DNA from 3 places in the Sorangium sp. So ce385 genome. Region 3 is predicted to be linked to each of the others. Evidence: predicted binding sites of a transcription regulator. Region 3 holds the regulator's gene; each other region holds the start of a gene.
What was found. The regulator HrcA, encoded in region 3, represses chaperone genes, less so after heat shock. The targets are predictions, from matches to a motif close to GNTAGCACTCNCCNNNGGNGAGTGCTANC.
Positions count from the first base shown of each region.

Region 1 (5,272 bases), 4.4 Mb from region 3:
TTCGCCGCGGTCTTCTTCGCGGCGGATGTCTTCGGGGTCGCCCTGCCCGTCGCAGCGCCGTTCGCCGCGGACCTCTTCGCCCCCGTCACGCGCGCTCCGGACGGCTGCTCCGCCTCGCGCTCTTCACCTGCTGCGCTCGGCTGGCCCTTGCTGCCGTTCGCGTCGGGCAACGGCTTCGCGTAGCGCGCGAGCGTCTCGCGCACCCGCGCGTCGAGGTCGGCGAAATCGAACGGCTTGTTCAGCCAGGCGTCGGCGGCGAAGAGCGGCGACGTCATCTCGTTCAGGTTCTCGCCGATCCCGGTGAGCATGATGACGCCGGTGCTCGCGAACGGCCGGCCGTCGGACGTGTCGCTCTTCAGCCGCTTGCAGATCTCCCAGCCGCTCATGCCGGGCATCATCACGTCGAGGATCACGAGGTCCGGCTGGTGCTCGCGCGCGAGATCCCAGGCGGCATCGCCCTCGGAGGCCTCGATCACGGAGAAGCCAAGGTTCCTCAGGTGGCGCGCAACGAGGCTCAACATCGCCGGTTCGTCTTCGGCCACCAGCACACGGGGCGGCGTCATGCTCGCGGAAGGCATCGTGGTGCGGATGAGAGTACGTGCGCGCGAACCGGTCAAGAGAGAACGAGCCCGCGGGGACGCGACGCGCGCTCGGAGCCGCCCTCCCGCGGCGACCCCGAGCGCCGGCGAGACCTCGATCACGCCGCTCGCGCGAGGGCGATCTTTTCCGTCTGTCCCGCCGCGTAGAAGCGCCGCAGCGCGGCGAGCAGCTCGGCGTGCCGTCCCCGGCGAGCAAACTCGGCCTCCAGCCGGCCCACGAACCGCGCCGCCAGGTCGTTCGCGATCCGGTAGCGATCCCCGGTCTCGGTGCCCGGCGGATCCATGAAGGTGACGCGCTCGAAGAGGTGAGCGCGGATCCGCGCGGCGCGCTCGGGCTCGAAGCGCGCTGGCCCCGGCGGCGCGGCCTCGGGGCGGCGCCGGAGCGGCGGACCCGGGAGCTCGACCTCCTCGGCGAGGCCGCCGTGGACGAGCAGCACGTACTTGTCCACCTCGGCCTGGAGCTCGAGCTCGAGCTGGGTCGCCGGGAGCTCCCTGCGCGCCCGCTCGGCCACATAGAGGAAGTGGCTCACCCCCTCGACGATCTGGCAGATCTCGTCGAACGTCCCCTCCCGCCCGCGCGAGATCGCGCGGGCGGGCAGGTGCAGGGCCACCTCGATGTCCCCGTCCGCGTGCCGGATCAGCAGCGCCTCGCGCGCGCCGCCGTCCGTCGGCCGGATGAAATCGTCGACGGCGGGGGCGTCGTCGAGCGCGTAGGTGCGCGCGAGGTGCTGCTGGATCCGGGCGGGGAAGGTCGCGCCCCGCATCAGTTGAGCCCGCCCGTGCCGCGGCTCGGCACGAGCCCGCGCGCCCCGAGCTCCTCGGCGAGCCGGCTGGAGCCGGTGCGGACCCAGCGCTCGTAGAGCCGGAGCACCGCGCGTTCATCGCGAGCGCCGGACGCGAGCGTGCCGTCGGCCACATCGTTCAAGACGCTCACGAAGCGCTCGAACTTCTCGGCCATCTCCGCGAGGACGTCGGGGCCCTGGCCGCCGCGCGCGTTGAGGCGCAGCATCGCGGCGGCGTGGTGGTAGGCTGTCGACCCGACCCCGACCACGTAGCCTCGATCGACGCCCTTGAGCTCGATGTGGCCGCCGAAGAAGCCGACCACGTAGAGGACGCCGTCGCCGAGGTTGCGCAGCCGCCGGAAGCGCTCGGCGCCGGAGGCCTCCAGGGCGTCGCGCAGGAGAAAGGTCAGGGGCTGGTTGAAGGTGGACTCGGCGTGCTCGTCCGGGTGAGCGAAGGCACAAAGCAGACCGACCAGGTAACTCGACGCCGCCTCGGTCGCGGCGACGTTCCGAACTCGGAGCGCCTCGTCCACAACCTCCTGGAAGTAGCGGGTCATGCTCGGGGACACAGAGATCGCTTGGCTCACGGGGGCACCTCACTTGCGCGGGCACCCTGGATACCGACGTAACCCGGGCCACCACGCGCTCAGGTCAACCAGACACGTCCTGTCGGCCTCCCTCGGGCAGGAGACCGTGAGGGCGTCGCGTCACGGTGCAGCCGCATTTCCGCCCTCATACGCTCACTTTAGCCGAGGGACCTGGGCAAGCCCAGCCGCACGCTCCGCACCTTCTCCTGCAATCTCCAGGACTTACAGCCACCCGGGCGCCTGGCTGCCAGCGCGCAAAGTGCTGGATTGACCTACGCTTGACACCCTGGAGGGGGTGGCTATCTTCGGCGCGCCCGCTAGCACTCCCCTGAGGTGAGTGCTAGCAAAGTGCCCAGACTGCAATCGTATGGGACCTTGCGGCTGCTCAGGCAGGCCGTCTGGGTCCTGCCGTCTCGTGGGACGCGGCCGCTCGTCCCCGGAGGATTCGCAAAGATGAAGATTCGACCGCTCCAGGACCGCGTGATCGTTCAGCGCGTGAAGGAAGAAGAGAAGACCAAGGGGGGTCTCTACATCCCGGACACCGCGAAGGAGAAGCCGATCGAGGGCACGGTCGTCGCCGTCGGCAACGGCAAGGTCGGCGAGGACGGTACCGTGCGGAAGCTCGACGTCAAGGAGGGCGATCGCGTCCTCTTCGGCAAGTACTCGGGCACCGAGGTGAAGATCGACGGCGAGGAGCACCTCATCCTCCGCGAGGACGACATCCTCGGCGTGATCGAGAAGTGACGCGGGCGATAGCAGGAACTTAGGAGAGACACCATGGCAGCCAAAGAAATCATCTACAACGAGTCCGCCCGCAGCATGATCCTCGCGGGCGTCAACGCCCTCGCCGACGCGGTCAAGGTCACGCTCGGCCCGAAGGGGCGCAACGTCGTCATCGAGAAGAGCTTCGGCTCGCCGACGGTCACCAAGGACGGCGTCACGGTCGCCAAGGAGATCGAGCTCGAGAACCGCTTCGAGAACATGGGCGCCCAGATGGTCCGCGAGGTCGCCTCGAAGACGAGCGACATCGCCGGCGACGGGACGACCACGGCCACGGTGCTCGCCCAGGCGATCTACCGCGAGGGCTCCAAGCTCGTCGCGGCCGGCCACAACCCGATGGAGATCAAGCGCGGCATCGACAAGGCGGTCGAGGCGATCGTCGGGCACCTCCACAGCTCGGCCAAGCAGACCAAGGACGCGAAGGAGATCGCGCAGGTCGGCACGATCAGCGCGAACGGCGACGAGACGATCGGCAAGCTCCTCGCCGACGCCATGGAGAAGGTCGGCAAGGAGGGCGTGATCACGGTCGAGGAGGCCAAGAGCGCCGACACGACGCTCGACGTGGTCGAGGGCATGCAGTTCGACCGCGGCTACCTCTCGCCGTACTTCGTCACCGACCCCGAGGCGATGAAGGCGAACCTCGAGGACTGCTACATCCTCATCTCGGAGAAGAAGATCTCCAACATGAAGGACCTGCTCCCCGTGCTCGAGGCGATCGCCAAGAGCCAGAAGCAGCTCCTCATCATCGCCGAGGACGTCGAGGGCGAGGCGCTCGCGACCCTCGTCGTGAACAAGCTCCGCGGCACGCTGCACTGCGCGGCCGTGAAGGCGCCTGGCTTCGGCGATCGCCGCAAGGAGATGCTGAAGGACATCGCCGTCCTGACGGACGGCCAGGTGATCGCGGAGGAGCTCGGCCTCAAGCTCGAGAACGTCACGATCAGCGATCTCGGCCGTGCCAAGACGGTCATCATCGACAAGGACAACACCACGATCGTCGGCGGCCAGGGCAAGAAGGACAAGATCAAGGCCCGGCAGCAGGAGATCCGCGCCCAGATCGAGAACACGACGAGCGACTACGACCGCGAGAAGCTCCAGGAGCGCCTCGCGAAGCTCGTGGGTGGCGTCGCGGTGGTCAAGGTCGGCGCTGCGACCGAGACCGAGATGAAGGAGAAGAAGGCCCGCGTCGAGGACGCGCTCCACGCGACCCGCGCGGCCGTCGAGGAGGGCATCGTCCCGGGCGGCGGCGTGGCGCTCATCCGCGCGCAGAGCTCGCTCGAGAAGATCCAGGTCAACGACGAGCAGCGGTTCGGCGTGAACATTATCCGCCGCGCCATCGAGGAGCCCCTCCGCCAGATCTCCGCCAACGCCGGCGAGGAGGGCTCGATCGTCGTGCAGAAGGTGCGCGAGGGCAAGGACTCGTTCGGCTACAACGCGGCGTCGGGCGACTACGGCAACCTGCTCGAGATGGGCGTCATCGATCCGGTCAAGGTCGTCCGGTCGGCGCTCCAGAACGCGGCCAGCGTCGCCAGCCTGATGCTCACCACCGAGGCGCTCATCGCCGAGCGGCCGAAGGAGGAGAAGGCGGCGGCCGGCGGCGCCCACGCGGGCCACGGCCACGACTTCTGATCGCGGCGCGGGCAGCTAAGCCCGTCGGGTGAGGGCCGGCTTCCTCCTGGGGAAGTCGGCCCTTCTCCATTTCGACTTCCGGCAGGCCGCGACGCGTGATCTGATCCGCGCAGGTTCGCGATGAGCACCCTGACTACCGAGCGCCTTGAGCTGACCCCGGTCTCGCTGCCCCTGCTCGAGGCGGTCATCCGCGGAGATCGCCTCGAGGCCGAGGCGCTGTCCGGCGCGCGCTTCCCCGACGCCTGGCCCGGGCGCGCGCTCGTCGAGCGCGCCTTCAGCTCGCCGCTCGACCGGCTGCGCGACGACCCGGAGGCCTTCCTGTGGGGCACGCGGCTGATGGTGACGCGCGGCCAGGAGGCGCGCGTCGTCGTGGGCAGCGTGGTGCTGAACGGCCGGCCCGACGAGACCGGCACCGTGGAGATCGGCTACGGCGTCGAGGGGAAGTCCCAGGGCCAGGGCTACGCGACCGAGGGGTCGCGCGCCGTCCTGCACTGGACGCTGCAGCAGGCGAGCGTGCGGCGCGTGATCGCCACCACGCCGGCCTGGCACCGCGCGTCGCTCCGGGTGATCGAGAAGCTCGGGATGCGCGCTGCCGGGACGCTCGACCACGCCCTCCTCGGCGAGCTGCTCGTCTTCGAGCGCTCCCGCGAGTAGCGGCCCCTCGCGCCCGCCAGCGGCCCCCACGCAGGCCGCGAGCCGGAGGGCGCGCTGCGAGCGGCCGTCCGCGCGGCGGCCCGCGCAAGCGCGCCCTCAACCCCCGGCGCGGCTGGCGCCGCCGCGCGGGTCGCGGCGCCGAGCCCACTCGCACATCGTCATGCCCGCGGCGATCGCCACCGGGTACGAGTGGTTGATCCCGTACATGGGGATCGCGATCACGTCCTCGCACGCGTCGAGCAGC
Region 1 covers NZ_CP150337.1:9,894,966-9,900,237, forward strand. The annotation lists gene WME83_RS36025 (response regulator transcription factor) at 1-578, opposite strand, end outside; gene WME83_RS36030 (hypothetical protein) at 698-1,363, opposite strand; gene WME83_RS36035 (hypothetical protein) at 1,363-1,968, opposite strand; gene groES (co-chaperone GroES) at 2,422-2,712, shown strand; gene groL (chaperonin GroEL) at 2,746-4,374, shown strand; gene WME83_RS36050 (GNAT family N-acetyltransferase) at 4,495-5,028, shown strand; gene WME83_RS36055 (TrmH family RNA methyltransferase) at 5,125-5,272, opposite strand, start outside.
Region 1: the regulator HrcA is predicted to act here: its motif matches at 2,285-2,313, upstream of groES (co-chaperone GroES).

Region 2 (5,272 bases), 4.6 Mb from region 3:
AGTCGCCCATGCCGCCCATGCCGCCCATGCCGCCCATGCCGCCCATGCCCCCCATGCCGCCCATGCCGCCGGGGGCGCCGCCGGCCGCCGGCTTCTCCTTCTTGGGCTTCTCGGCGACGAGGGCCTCGGTCGTGAGCATCAGGCTCGCGACGCTGGCCGCGTTGGAGAGCGCGTGCCGCACGACCTTGGCCGGGTCGATGACGCCGCCGGCGAGCAGGTCCTCGTACGCGTCGGTCGCGGCGTTGTAGCCGAACGTGGCCGCGCCCGACCGGACCTTCTCCACGACCACGGTGCCGTCGACGCCCGCGTTCTGGGCGATCTGGCGGAGCGGCGCCTCGAGGGCGCGGCGCACGAGCCGCACGCCGACGTCGCGCTCGTCGTTGAACTTGAGCTGCTCCAGGGCCGCGGCCGCCCGGAGGAGGGCCACGCCGCCGCCGACCACGATGCCTTCCTCGACGGCCGCGCGGGTCGCGTGCAGCGCGTCCTCGACGCGCGCCTTCTTCTCCTTCATCTCCGTCTCGGTCGCCGCGCCGACCTTCACCACCGCGACGCCGCCGGCGAGCTTCGCCAGCCGCTCCTGGAGCTTCTCGCGATCGTAGTCGCTCGTCGTGTCCGCGATCTGCTTGCGGATCGCCTCGATGCGGCCCTTGATCGCCGTCTTGTCGCCCTGGCCGTCGACGATGACCGTGTTGTCCTTGTCGATCTCGACGCGCTTGGCCGTCCCGAGGTCGCGCACCGTGGCGCTCTCGAGCTTCTGGCCGAGGTCCTCCATGAACGCGGTCGCGCCCGTGAGGATCGCGATGTCCTTCAGCATCTCCTTGCGGCGATCGCCGAAGCCGGGCGCCTTGACGGCGGCGACCTTGATGGTGCCGCGCAGCTTGTTCACGACGAGCGTGGCGAGCGCCTCACCCTCGACGTCCTCGGAGAGGATGAGCAGCTCGCGGCCCTGCTTCACCACCTGCTCGAGCAGCGGCAGGAGGTCGGCCATGGCCGAGATCTTCTTCTCGTGGACGAGGATGAGCGGGTTCGTGAGGACCGCCGTCATCTTCTCGGGATCGGTCACGAAGTAGGGCGAGAGGTAGCCGCGGTCGAACTGCATGCCGTCGACGGTCTCGAGCTCCGTCGTCATGCGCTTGTTCTCCTCGACCGTGATCACGCCCTCCTTGCCGACCTTCTCCATGGCGTCGGCGAGGATCTGGCCGATCTCCTTGTCGCCGTTCGCGCTGACGGTGGCGACCTGGGCGATCTGGTCCTTGTCCTTGGTCGGCTTGGCGGCCTGCTGCACGGACTCGATGACCTTCGCGACGGCCGCGTCGATGCCGCGCTTCAGGTTCATCGGGTTGTGCCCGGCCTCGACGAGCTTGAGGCCCTCGCCGAAGATCGCCTGGGCCAGCACCGTCGCCGTCGTCGTGCCGTCGCCGGCCTTGTCGCTGGTCTTCGAGGCGACCTCGCGGACCATCTGGGCGCCCATGTTCTCGAGCTTGCCGGCGAGCTCGACCTCCTTCGCGACCGTGACGCCGTCCTTCGTGACGACGGGCGCGCCCCAGCTCTTCTCGATGACGACGTTCCGCCCCTTGGGCCCGAGGGTCACCTTGACCGCATCGGCGAGCGTGTTCACGCCCTTCAGGATCGCGGCGCGGGCGCCGCGGCTATAAACGATCTGCTTCGCAGCCATCTCTCAATCCCCTCGCGGCCGCGCGGCCGCGTCTGCTAGCGCTTGCGTTCGGTTGCCTTCGATGCGGATCAGGAGGCGGACTCGGTCACGGCGAGCACGTCGTCCTCGCGGATGAGCACGTGCTCCTCGCCGTCGAGCTTCACCTCGGTGCCGCTGTACTTGCCGAACAGCACCTTGTCGCCGACCTTCACCTCGAGCGGGCGAACCTTGCCGTCCTTCAGGACCTTGCCGTTGCCCACCGCAACGACGCGCCCCTCGATCGGCTTCTCCTTCGCGGTGTCGGGGATGATGATGCCCCCCTTGGTCTTCGTCTCGCTCTCCACGCGCTTGACGACAATCCGATCCTGCAGCGGCCTGATTTTCATGGTGGCTCCCTCGTCCTCGGCTGGTTGACTGACCATCGGCTCGCCGGAGGTCCCGTTCGCCCCCCCGCAGGGGCCTTCCGCCCACACGACGAGAGCTAAGTGCCCAGGATCACAGTCGCTTGGCACTCTCCTAGGCCGGTGGCTAAACCGCGGCCGAAAGTAAATCAGTCGCCCGGCACGTCAAGGGCGCGCAGCAGACAGTCGCGACTTTTCCGGGGCCGTCGTCCGCGCGGAACGAAGAAGGAGTTCCTGGAGAAAGCGTCCGGGCAACCGTCACAATGCCGTGGAGGCCCGCCCGGGGAGATCGGGCGGCCGGGGGTGCGAGGGCGAGCGATGACGCTGCGGACGGAGGGGGCGGCGGCGCCGGACGGCGTGGCGGTGGCTGAGAGAGAGAGCGGCGGGCTCGAGGGGGGCGGAGAGGGCGGAGCGAACCGCGCGAAACACAGGGGATTTTCGGGCCCGTGACGATTTCTCGATCGGGTCCGATTTTGATCGCTTGACAACCCCACCGGTCCGAGTAGATTCCGCGGCCCGTGGCGCTGATGAACACAGCGCTGACCCCTTGGGGGATCGTCTAACGGCAGGACGCAAGATTCTGGCTCTTGCTATCAAGGTTCGAATCCTTGTCCCCCAGCCAGGTCGATCAGCTCTGCTATCGGCCTTCTCGACAGTACAAGGTCCCATCGTCTAGCGGTTAGGACATCGGCCTCTCACGCCGGTAACGCGGGTTCGATTCCCGCTGGGATCGCCAGCATCACCTCAGCTCTCCTGGCTACCGAGAGCTCCTCCGCGTCGCCCTGCGGCTGCGGCTCGCGAATCCGCGAGGCTGCGCCGTTCGTGTCTGTGCGCCGCGTGAGCACGGTGCGCGCCGGAACAGCTCGTCGAGCATCGCCGGGCGCTCCAACGTCGTCGCCCGGACCGTGAGCTTCTTGACGAAGCACGGCTTCGTCGAGGAGCACGCAGGGTAGCAACGCCGCCCCTCCGTTCGAAGTGCGCTACCCTCGGGCCCATGGCGGCGCAGGACGGGGACGAGCTGTTCGACATCTTCGATCGCAGCGGTAAGCCGCTCGGCGTGCGCAAGGCGCGCAAGCTCGTCCATCGCGACGGCGACTGGCATCGGAGCGTCCACGTGTGGGTGGTCCTCGAGCGCGCGCCCGACGGACGCCGGAGCAGCGCGGAGCCCTGGGTGCTCTTCCAGCAGCGCAGCCCGGACAAGGACACCTGGCCCGGCGCGTTCGAGGTCGCCGTGTCGGGGCACTACCGCGCCGGCGAGGATCTCGCGGAGGCGCTGCGTGAGGCCGAGGAGGAGATCGGCCTGCCGCTCGCGCCGGGCGACGTGCTCCGGCTCGGCACGTGCCGCCACATGGACGACCACGCGCCCGGCATCATCGACTGCGAGCTGGTGGACGTGTTGCTCGCGACCACCCGCCGCACGCTCGCGGCGTTCCGCCCCGATCCGGCCGAGGTCACCGCGCTGCTGTCGCTCCCGCTCGACGCGGCGCTGCGCCTCGTCCGGGGCGAGGTGCCCAGCGTGACCGGCCTGGTGCGGCAAGCGCCGGACGAGAGCGGCGCCGTGAAGATCGCGCCGCGCGACGTGCGGCTCGACGAGTTCGTGGCCGCGCGCGACGGCTATTACGAGTGCGCGCTCGAGAGCATCCGCCGCCACGCCGCGGGCGAGACGCCGGCCCCGTGGACGCTCGGCTAGCGCTCCCACCGAGCTCGTCCTGGCTCCGGCGCGCGGGCGCCGATTTCTTGGGCATTCGCGCCGGGCGGGGCAGAGTCGCGGCCGGAGGCTGCCCGATGAACCGACAGAAGACTCCGAGCGCTGTCCCTCGAGATGCCGTGGGGCGCTATCTGGCGAAGGCCACGCAGGGGAGCGGCGTGCGCGCCGTCGCCCTCGCCGGCGAGGAGGGCGCGCTCCTCGGCGGCGCGCGCCCCGGGGGCGCCGCGGCGAGCGACGACGAGCTCGCGCTGCTCGCCGCGCTGGGCGCCGGCTGCGCCGACAGGATCGCCGGCTACGCCGAGCTCGACGCGCTCGTCGATGCGGTCGCCGGCGACGACGACTTCTACGCGACGCGGCTCACGGTGTGCGAGCGGACGCTCTACCTCGCCTCGATCGGCGCGCGCGTCCCGCAGCAGAAGAAGGTCGCCGCGGAGCTCGGCCAGATCCTCGCGCCCGTGCTGTCGGCCTGAGGCGCGGCGGCCCCCGCCAGATCCCGCGCCCGCGGCGTCAGCCTGAGGCGCGGCGGCCCCCGCAGATCCCCGCGCCCGCGGCGTCAGCCTGAGGCGCGGCGCGCCTCCCCGGGCCGCCGGGCCCTCTCGGCGGGGCCCGCCGTCGCGACGATGAACCCTTCGGCCCGGTGCGGGGCGAGGCCGCAGCGCGCGTTCATGCGCTTCGCGATCTCGTCGCCGGCCCGGACGAGCGCGTAGAACCACCGGATCCCGAAGCGATCGTGCCCCTCCCGGAGGGCCGCGGCCTGGAGCGGGGCGCCGAGCCCGCGGCCGCGGTACTCCTCGCGCAGGCAGGTGCAGATCGGCATGCCCGTCCACGAGGGGGCCTCGCCGACGTCGGAGATCCAGAGCGGCGGGGCCCCCAGGAGCCCGAGCTGGGAGAGCGCCCTGGGCCCGCCGTCCTCGGCGGCCTCGGGCCGCGTCAGGACGCACAGGGTCGTGCAGCCGATCAGCGCGCCCCGGCCGTCGCGCAGCGCGAGGGTCACGGAGCGCCCCTCGGCGCCGCGCAGCGTCCAGCCAGGGAGCGGCGCGTGGCCGCTCTCGGCCTGGAGCTCCTGGATCGACCGGATCGTGACGTCGTCGTCGTCCGGTGACACCCGGGAGAGGCGGAGGCCCGCCGGAAAGGAGCGAAACCGGCCGAGCCCCTGCACGGCGGCGCGCACCTCGCCGGCCGGGGCGCCCATCACCGAGAGCCCCTCGTCCACGGAGAGCCCCGCCTGGCGCAGCGACGCGGCGAGCGCGGGGAGCTCCGGCCGGGGGGCGTGCAGGAGCACCCGCTCGAAGCAGCGTACGAGCACCTCGCGCCGCTCCGGCGGCGTCCGCTGGGCGTGCAGCAGGATCAGCGAGCGCCCGTCCGTGGTGATGCCGTCCTGCTCCGCGATCCAGCCGCGCGCGGCGTAGAGGATCCGCTGAGCCCGGTAATCGGCGGCCTCACCGAAGCAGCCCGGCCCGTCCGCCGGAGCGGGGCCGCGCTGCTGCGGGGCGTCGTCGCGATCGAGGT
Region 2 covers NZ_CP150337.1:4,593,598-4,598,869, reverse strand. The annotation lists gene groL (chaperonin GroEL) at 1-1,675, opposite strand, end outside; gene groES (co-chaperone GroES) at 1,744-2,040, opposite strand; tRNA gene WME83_RS16930 (tRNA-Gln) at 2,604-2,677, shown strand; tRNA gene WME83_RS16925 (tRNA-Glu) at 2,717-2,791, shown strand; gene WME83_RS16920 (NUDIX hydrolase) at 3,050-3,745, shown strand; gene WME83_RS16915 (hypothetical protein) at 3,841-4,233, shown strand; gene WME83_RS16910 (hypothetical protein) at 4,317-5,272, opposite strand, start outside.
Region 2: the regulator HrcA is predicted to act here: its motif matches at 2,159-2,187, upstream of groES (co-chaperone GroES).

Region 3 (5,272 bases):
TCGCTCTTGAGCTTCTGCAGCGCAGCGTCGGCGCTGCTCGCCGTCACGACGCGGAAATCCTGACCCGCAAAGGTGATTTCGAGCACTTTGCGCATGGTCACGCTGTCGTCTACGGCGAGAAGGGTGCTGGCCACGAACGGGTCTCCTCTCAGATGGCGAGAAAGCGATGACGGCTCTGGATATCTTCGGCTCCGGTCGCGCGATGTGTCAACATTCGCGGTGTATTTCGCCCCCGCGGGCCCCGCGGATGTGCGTTTTCCGCGCCGGTAGAGCCCGGTCCCACGCCCGTGGGCGGAGCCGAGGCGCCCCCCACGAGCCCTGATGCGCCCGCGCCGCCCCGCCGCCCCGACCCCCCACCCCCGCCCCCGCCCCCACCCCCAGGACGCCGCCGATCCGATCGACGAAGGCCCGGCCGCCCCGGTGCGCCCCCCGCAGGATGGCCGCTGGACCGTGCCGGCCGCGCTGGACCGCCGGCCGCTCGACGGGGCCGTCCGGGCGCTTGCGTCGGTCTCGTGGTCCGACGCGCGCCGGCTGATCGAGACCGGCAAGGTGCTCGTCGGGAGCGCGGTGGCGACGAGCGCCCGGCGGCGGGTGCTCAGCGGGGAGCTGATCGAGGTCCGCCTGCACGCGCCGCGGCCCGAGACCGTGCGGCGGCGCAAGCTCGAGGGCGAGCTCGTGGTCTACGCGGACGCGAGCGTCGTGGTGGTGAACAAGCCCGCCGGCGTGAGCACCATCCCCTACGGCGACGAGGACCCCGCGGAGCAGGCCGCGACGCTCGACGCGCTGGTGCGGGAGGTGCTGGCCCGGCGCGACCGCCTGCGCGGGCGGGCGCCGCTCGGCGTGGTGCAGCGCCTCGACAAGGGGACGAGCGGGCTGCTCGTCTTCGCGCGGACGCTCGCCGCGAAGAAGCACCTCGCCCAGCAGCTCCGCGTCCGCGCGATGCACCGGCAGTACCTGGCGCTCGCGCACGGCGCCGTCGCGCGCGGCACGTACCGCAGCTACCTCGTCGAGGATCGGGGCGACGGGCTGCGCGGCTCGGCCAGGGACGGCCGGCGCGAGGGGCAGCTCGCGGTGACGCACGTCGAGCCGATCGAGGCGCTCCGCGGGCCGCAGGAGGGGGCCGGCGCCGCGGGCGCGACGCTGGTCGCCTGCCGCCTCGAGACGGGGCGCACGCACCAGATCCGCATCCACCTCGCCGAGGCCGGGCACCCGCTCGTCGGCGAGGCCGTCTACGTGCGCGACTACCGCGGGCCGAAGATCCCCGCCCCGCGGCTGATGCTCCACGCCGTCGAGCTCGGCTTCGACCACCCCGCCGACGGCCGGCCGATGCGCTTCCAGGCGCCGCCGCCCCCCGATTTCGACGAGGTGCTCGAGCGCCTCCGCGGTCCGCGCCGGACGATGGACGCTACCTGACCTTGCCGCGCGCCTCGCTCATCGCCGCGGCGGTCGCGTCGACGAGCGGCATCACCTTCGCGTAGTCCATCCGCGTCGGGCCGAGCACGCCCACGGTGCCGGCGACGCGCCCGTTCTCCATGTACGGCGCCGCGACGAGGCTGAGCTGGCCGCCGCCGAGGTCGCCCGCCTCGCTGCCCACGAAGACGGTGACCTCGCCCGCGCCGGCGGCGAGGGTGCGGTCGAGCAGATCGACGAGCTCCTCGCGCTCCTCGAGCGCCTTCATCAGCTTCCTGAGCCGGTCGACGTCGGCGTACTCGGGCAGATCGATCAGGCGGTTCTGCCCCTCGATGACCACCTCGCTCCGCCGCGTCACGTCGGCCGTCGCCTTGCTGCCGAGCTCGAACGCGCGGCGCCTCAGCGCGTCGATCTGGAGGCGCTCGTCGGCGAGGCGGCGGGCGAAGAGATCCCGGATCTCGCCCAGCGTGCGCCCCTCGATGACGTCGGCGAGCAGGTTGTGGATCCGGGTGAGCTCCCCTTCGTTGATCGCCTCGTCGATCGAGATGAAGCGGTTCTCGACCGAGCCGTCGGCGAAGACGAGCACCGCGAGCAGCTGCCCGGGCTTCGTCGGGATGAAGCGCAGCTGGCCGAGGGCGCGGATCTCCGCCCGGGGCGCCGCGACGACCGCCGCGGCGCCCGACAGCTCCGACAGGTAGCGCCCCGTCTCGCGGAGCGGATCGCTCGCCACCGTGTAGATCTCGGTGAACCTGGCGCTGAGCTCGGCCTGCTGCTCGGGGGAGAGCGACCGGAGCTCGACGAGCGCGTCGATGAACATCCGGAGCGCGCGGTCGGTCGGGATCCGGCCCGCGGAGGTGTGCGGCTGGTGGAGGTAGCCGGCCTCCTCGAGGTCGGCGAGCACGTTGCGGATCGAGGCAGCCGAGAGATCCAGCCCGTACTTGCGCGCGAGCGTCCTGCTGCCTACAGGGTCGCCCGTCGCGATGAACTCGGTGACCGCGGCGAAAAGGATCTTTCGAGCGCGATTGGAAAGATCTTGCATGTCAACTGCAGGCGGCGCTGAGCGCCGCTGTGGCTACCTGGACCAGGGACCGCCCGGACCGGGAAGCCATGCGGGCCGGACCTTCGCTCCCATACGTCAAGACGCGCGTGCGGGCGCTGGACCCACGGATGCGCATGAGAGCTATTTTGAGGCGATCGCGCGGCCCGGTCAAATGGCGCGGTAGGATGGGCGCGGCCGCCGCGCCCGAGGGTTCCGCAGAGCCGCTGCTGCCTCCCTCTACCCCTCCGGCCTTCCTCCTTCTTCACGCCTTCAGCTCCGGTTCAGCTCCGGCGGGCACCTCGCCGCGCCGGAGGCCGTCCCCGCCAACGATGCCGTCCTTACGCCACGCCGCCGCCGCCGCCGCCCTCGCCCTCGCGCTCGGCCCGCTCGCCGCCGCGCCGAGCGCGCAGGGCAAGCCGAAGGTGCGGTTCCACCAGGACTGGGCCAAGCACCCGTCGGCGCGCTACGCGGCCCTGAGCGCGGAGCAGTGCCGCGCGGCGCTCGCGCGGCGGAAGATCGCGTTCGAGCCGGTGCCGCGCGCGCCGGGCGTGCTCGCGCCGGTGCGGCTGATGCAGGGGGTCGGCGGGGTCCTCTACCGGACGGCGCTGCCGGCGCACCAACGCGCGGACAACCCGTACGACGTCTTCGACTGCCGCCTCGCGCTCGCGCTCTCGGACTTCAGCCGGATCCTGCGCGTGCACGACGTCGTCGAGGTGCTGATGTTCTCGGCCTGGCGGCCTCCGTCGAAGATGTGGCCCGAGGGCAAGCTGGCCACGAGGCACCCGGGCGGGCTCGCCATCGATCCCTACAGGTTCGTCAAGGAGCGCGCCGGCGACGGGTTCGCGGAGGAGTGGCTCGACGTCGAGCGCGACTTCGTCGGCAGGCGCGGCGCGCCGGTGTGCGGCGAGGGCGCCAAGGCGACCGGGCGTCCCAGGGCGGCCGGCAAGGGCGCGAGCGGCGGCCCGCCGGCGGACGCGGCGGCGCGCGAGCTGCGCTCCATCGTGTGCGAGGCCGCGGATCAGCACATCTTCACGTCGATCCTCACGCCCAACTACGACCGGGCGCACAAAAACCACCTGCATCTGGAGGTGACCCCCGGCGTCCAATGGCATCTCGTGCGCTGATCCGGGAGGCGCGGTCCTCCCGGGCGCAAACCCGCTCTCGCCCCGAGGTCGACCCGCTATGTTACCCCGCGTGCCCGCACGAAGCTCCCCGCGCCCCCGCGCGTCCGCCGCATCGGCGGCGCTGACGCTCGCCGCCGTCGCGCTGTCGTTCACGTTCGTCGGCTGCCCCTGCGTCAGCGGTCCCGTGAACGCGAGCCCCGGCCTCCGCTGGTTTCTGTTCTCGAACTTCGGCGCCAGCAAGATCTGCCCCGAGATGCTGAAGAGCGGCGTCTCGCTGCGCCTCCAGGACCGATCGTCGAGCATCGGGCGGTTCTTCCCGATGCAGTGCTCGTACGACGTCAACGACTCCGCCCAGACCGTCACCGTGCACATCGCCGGCACCGGGTACGGCTACATGCAGCCGGCCAAGCGGGTGGGCTTCTCCCTCACCACCTCCGTCGAGTACCGGCCCGACTTCCAGATCGCGGGCGACGACGTCTACGTGTGGGGGCGGCTGAACCGGATCGTGCAAGGCCCGAGCTTCCAGCTCGGCTACGTCGAGAACCCCGTCATCGACGTGATGGCGAACGTCGCGCCGTTCGGCGGGATCGCCAACCTGATCGGCAATCAGCTCGTCGCGGGCGAGATGACCCGCGGGTTCACCGTCCTCTACAACGAGGAGACCGGGAAGGACTTCACGCTGGGGATCCTCATGCCGCCGCAGCGGCCGCACCACCCGTTCGAGGTGGAGGACGACGAGCGGTACACGTTCGCGAACGAGGTCGTCGAGGTGCACGCGCACCAGCGCGACTACCTCGGGCCGTTCGAGGTCGCCGACGCGGACCAGGCGCTCTACCTCAAGGTGAGCGTGCAGGGCGCGCCGGTGGACATCATGATCGTCGACAAGCTGACGGGCGACGCGTGGCGCGAGGCCTACCAGACCGGCAAGCCGCTCGGCCCCCCGCCCGGCCCGGTGCAGGCGGGCGGCCCGCTCCAGCCCGGGATCATCGAGACGCGCCGCTACAAGCTGCGCCCGGGCCTCTACTACGTCGTCATCGACAACACGGCGGCGGCGGGGCTCGTCGCGCCGCCCGTCACGCTGCTGAGCCCCCTGGGAGGCTCGGCCGCGCAGGTCAGCTACATGGCGCAGGTCGGCGAGTGACGACCGCGTAGCAACGGCGAAACGGCCGCGATGGGCGGGTCGCGTCGAGCGGGCGCGGTCGCCGGCCTTGACGCGGTTCGCCGCGAACGGGATAAACTCGTCATGGCCGTCGTTGCGAGAGAGGGGGACAACGTGACCCACGTCGACAAAGTTGCCCTCGACCGGCTGCGCGCCCGCCTCCAGGCGTACATGGCCAAGAAGGGGCTGAGGTCGACGGCGCAGCGCCGGCTGATCGTCGACACGTTCTTTTCGGGCGCGCCGCACATGACCATCGAGGACCTGCTCACGGAGGTGCGCGCGCACGACCGCGGCATCGGGTACGCGACGGTGTACCGGACGCTCAAGCTGCTCGCGGAGTGCGGCGTGGCCTCCGAGCGCCGGTTCGGCGACGGCCTCAGCCGTTACGAGCTGGCCGACGACGCCAGCGCGCACCACGACCACCTCATCTGCGTGAGCTGCGGCAAGATCATCGAGTTCGAGGAGCCGCGCATCGAGGCGCTCCAGGAAGAGATCGCCTCGAAATACGGCTTCGAGGTGACCTGGCACAAGCACGAGATG
Region 3 covers NZ_CP150337.1:12,327-17,598, reverse strand. The annotation lists gene WME83_RS00060 (response regulator transcription factor) at 1-134, opposite strand, end outside; gene WME83_RS00055 (RluA family pseudouridine synthase) at 322-1,413, shown strand; gene hrcA (heat-inducible transcriptional repressor HrcA) at 1,406-2,449, opposite strand; gene WME83_RS00045 (hypothetical protein) at 2,779-3,573, shown strand; gene WME83_RS00040 (hypothetical protein) at 3,644-4,714, shown strand; gene WME83_RS00035 (Fur family transcriptional regulator) at 4,817-5,272, shown strand, end outside.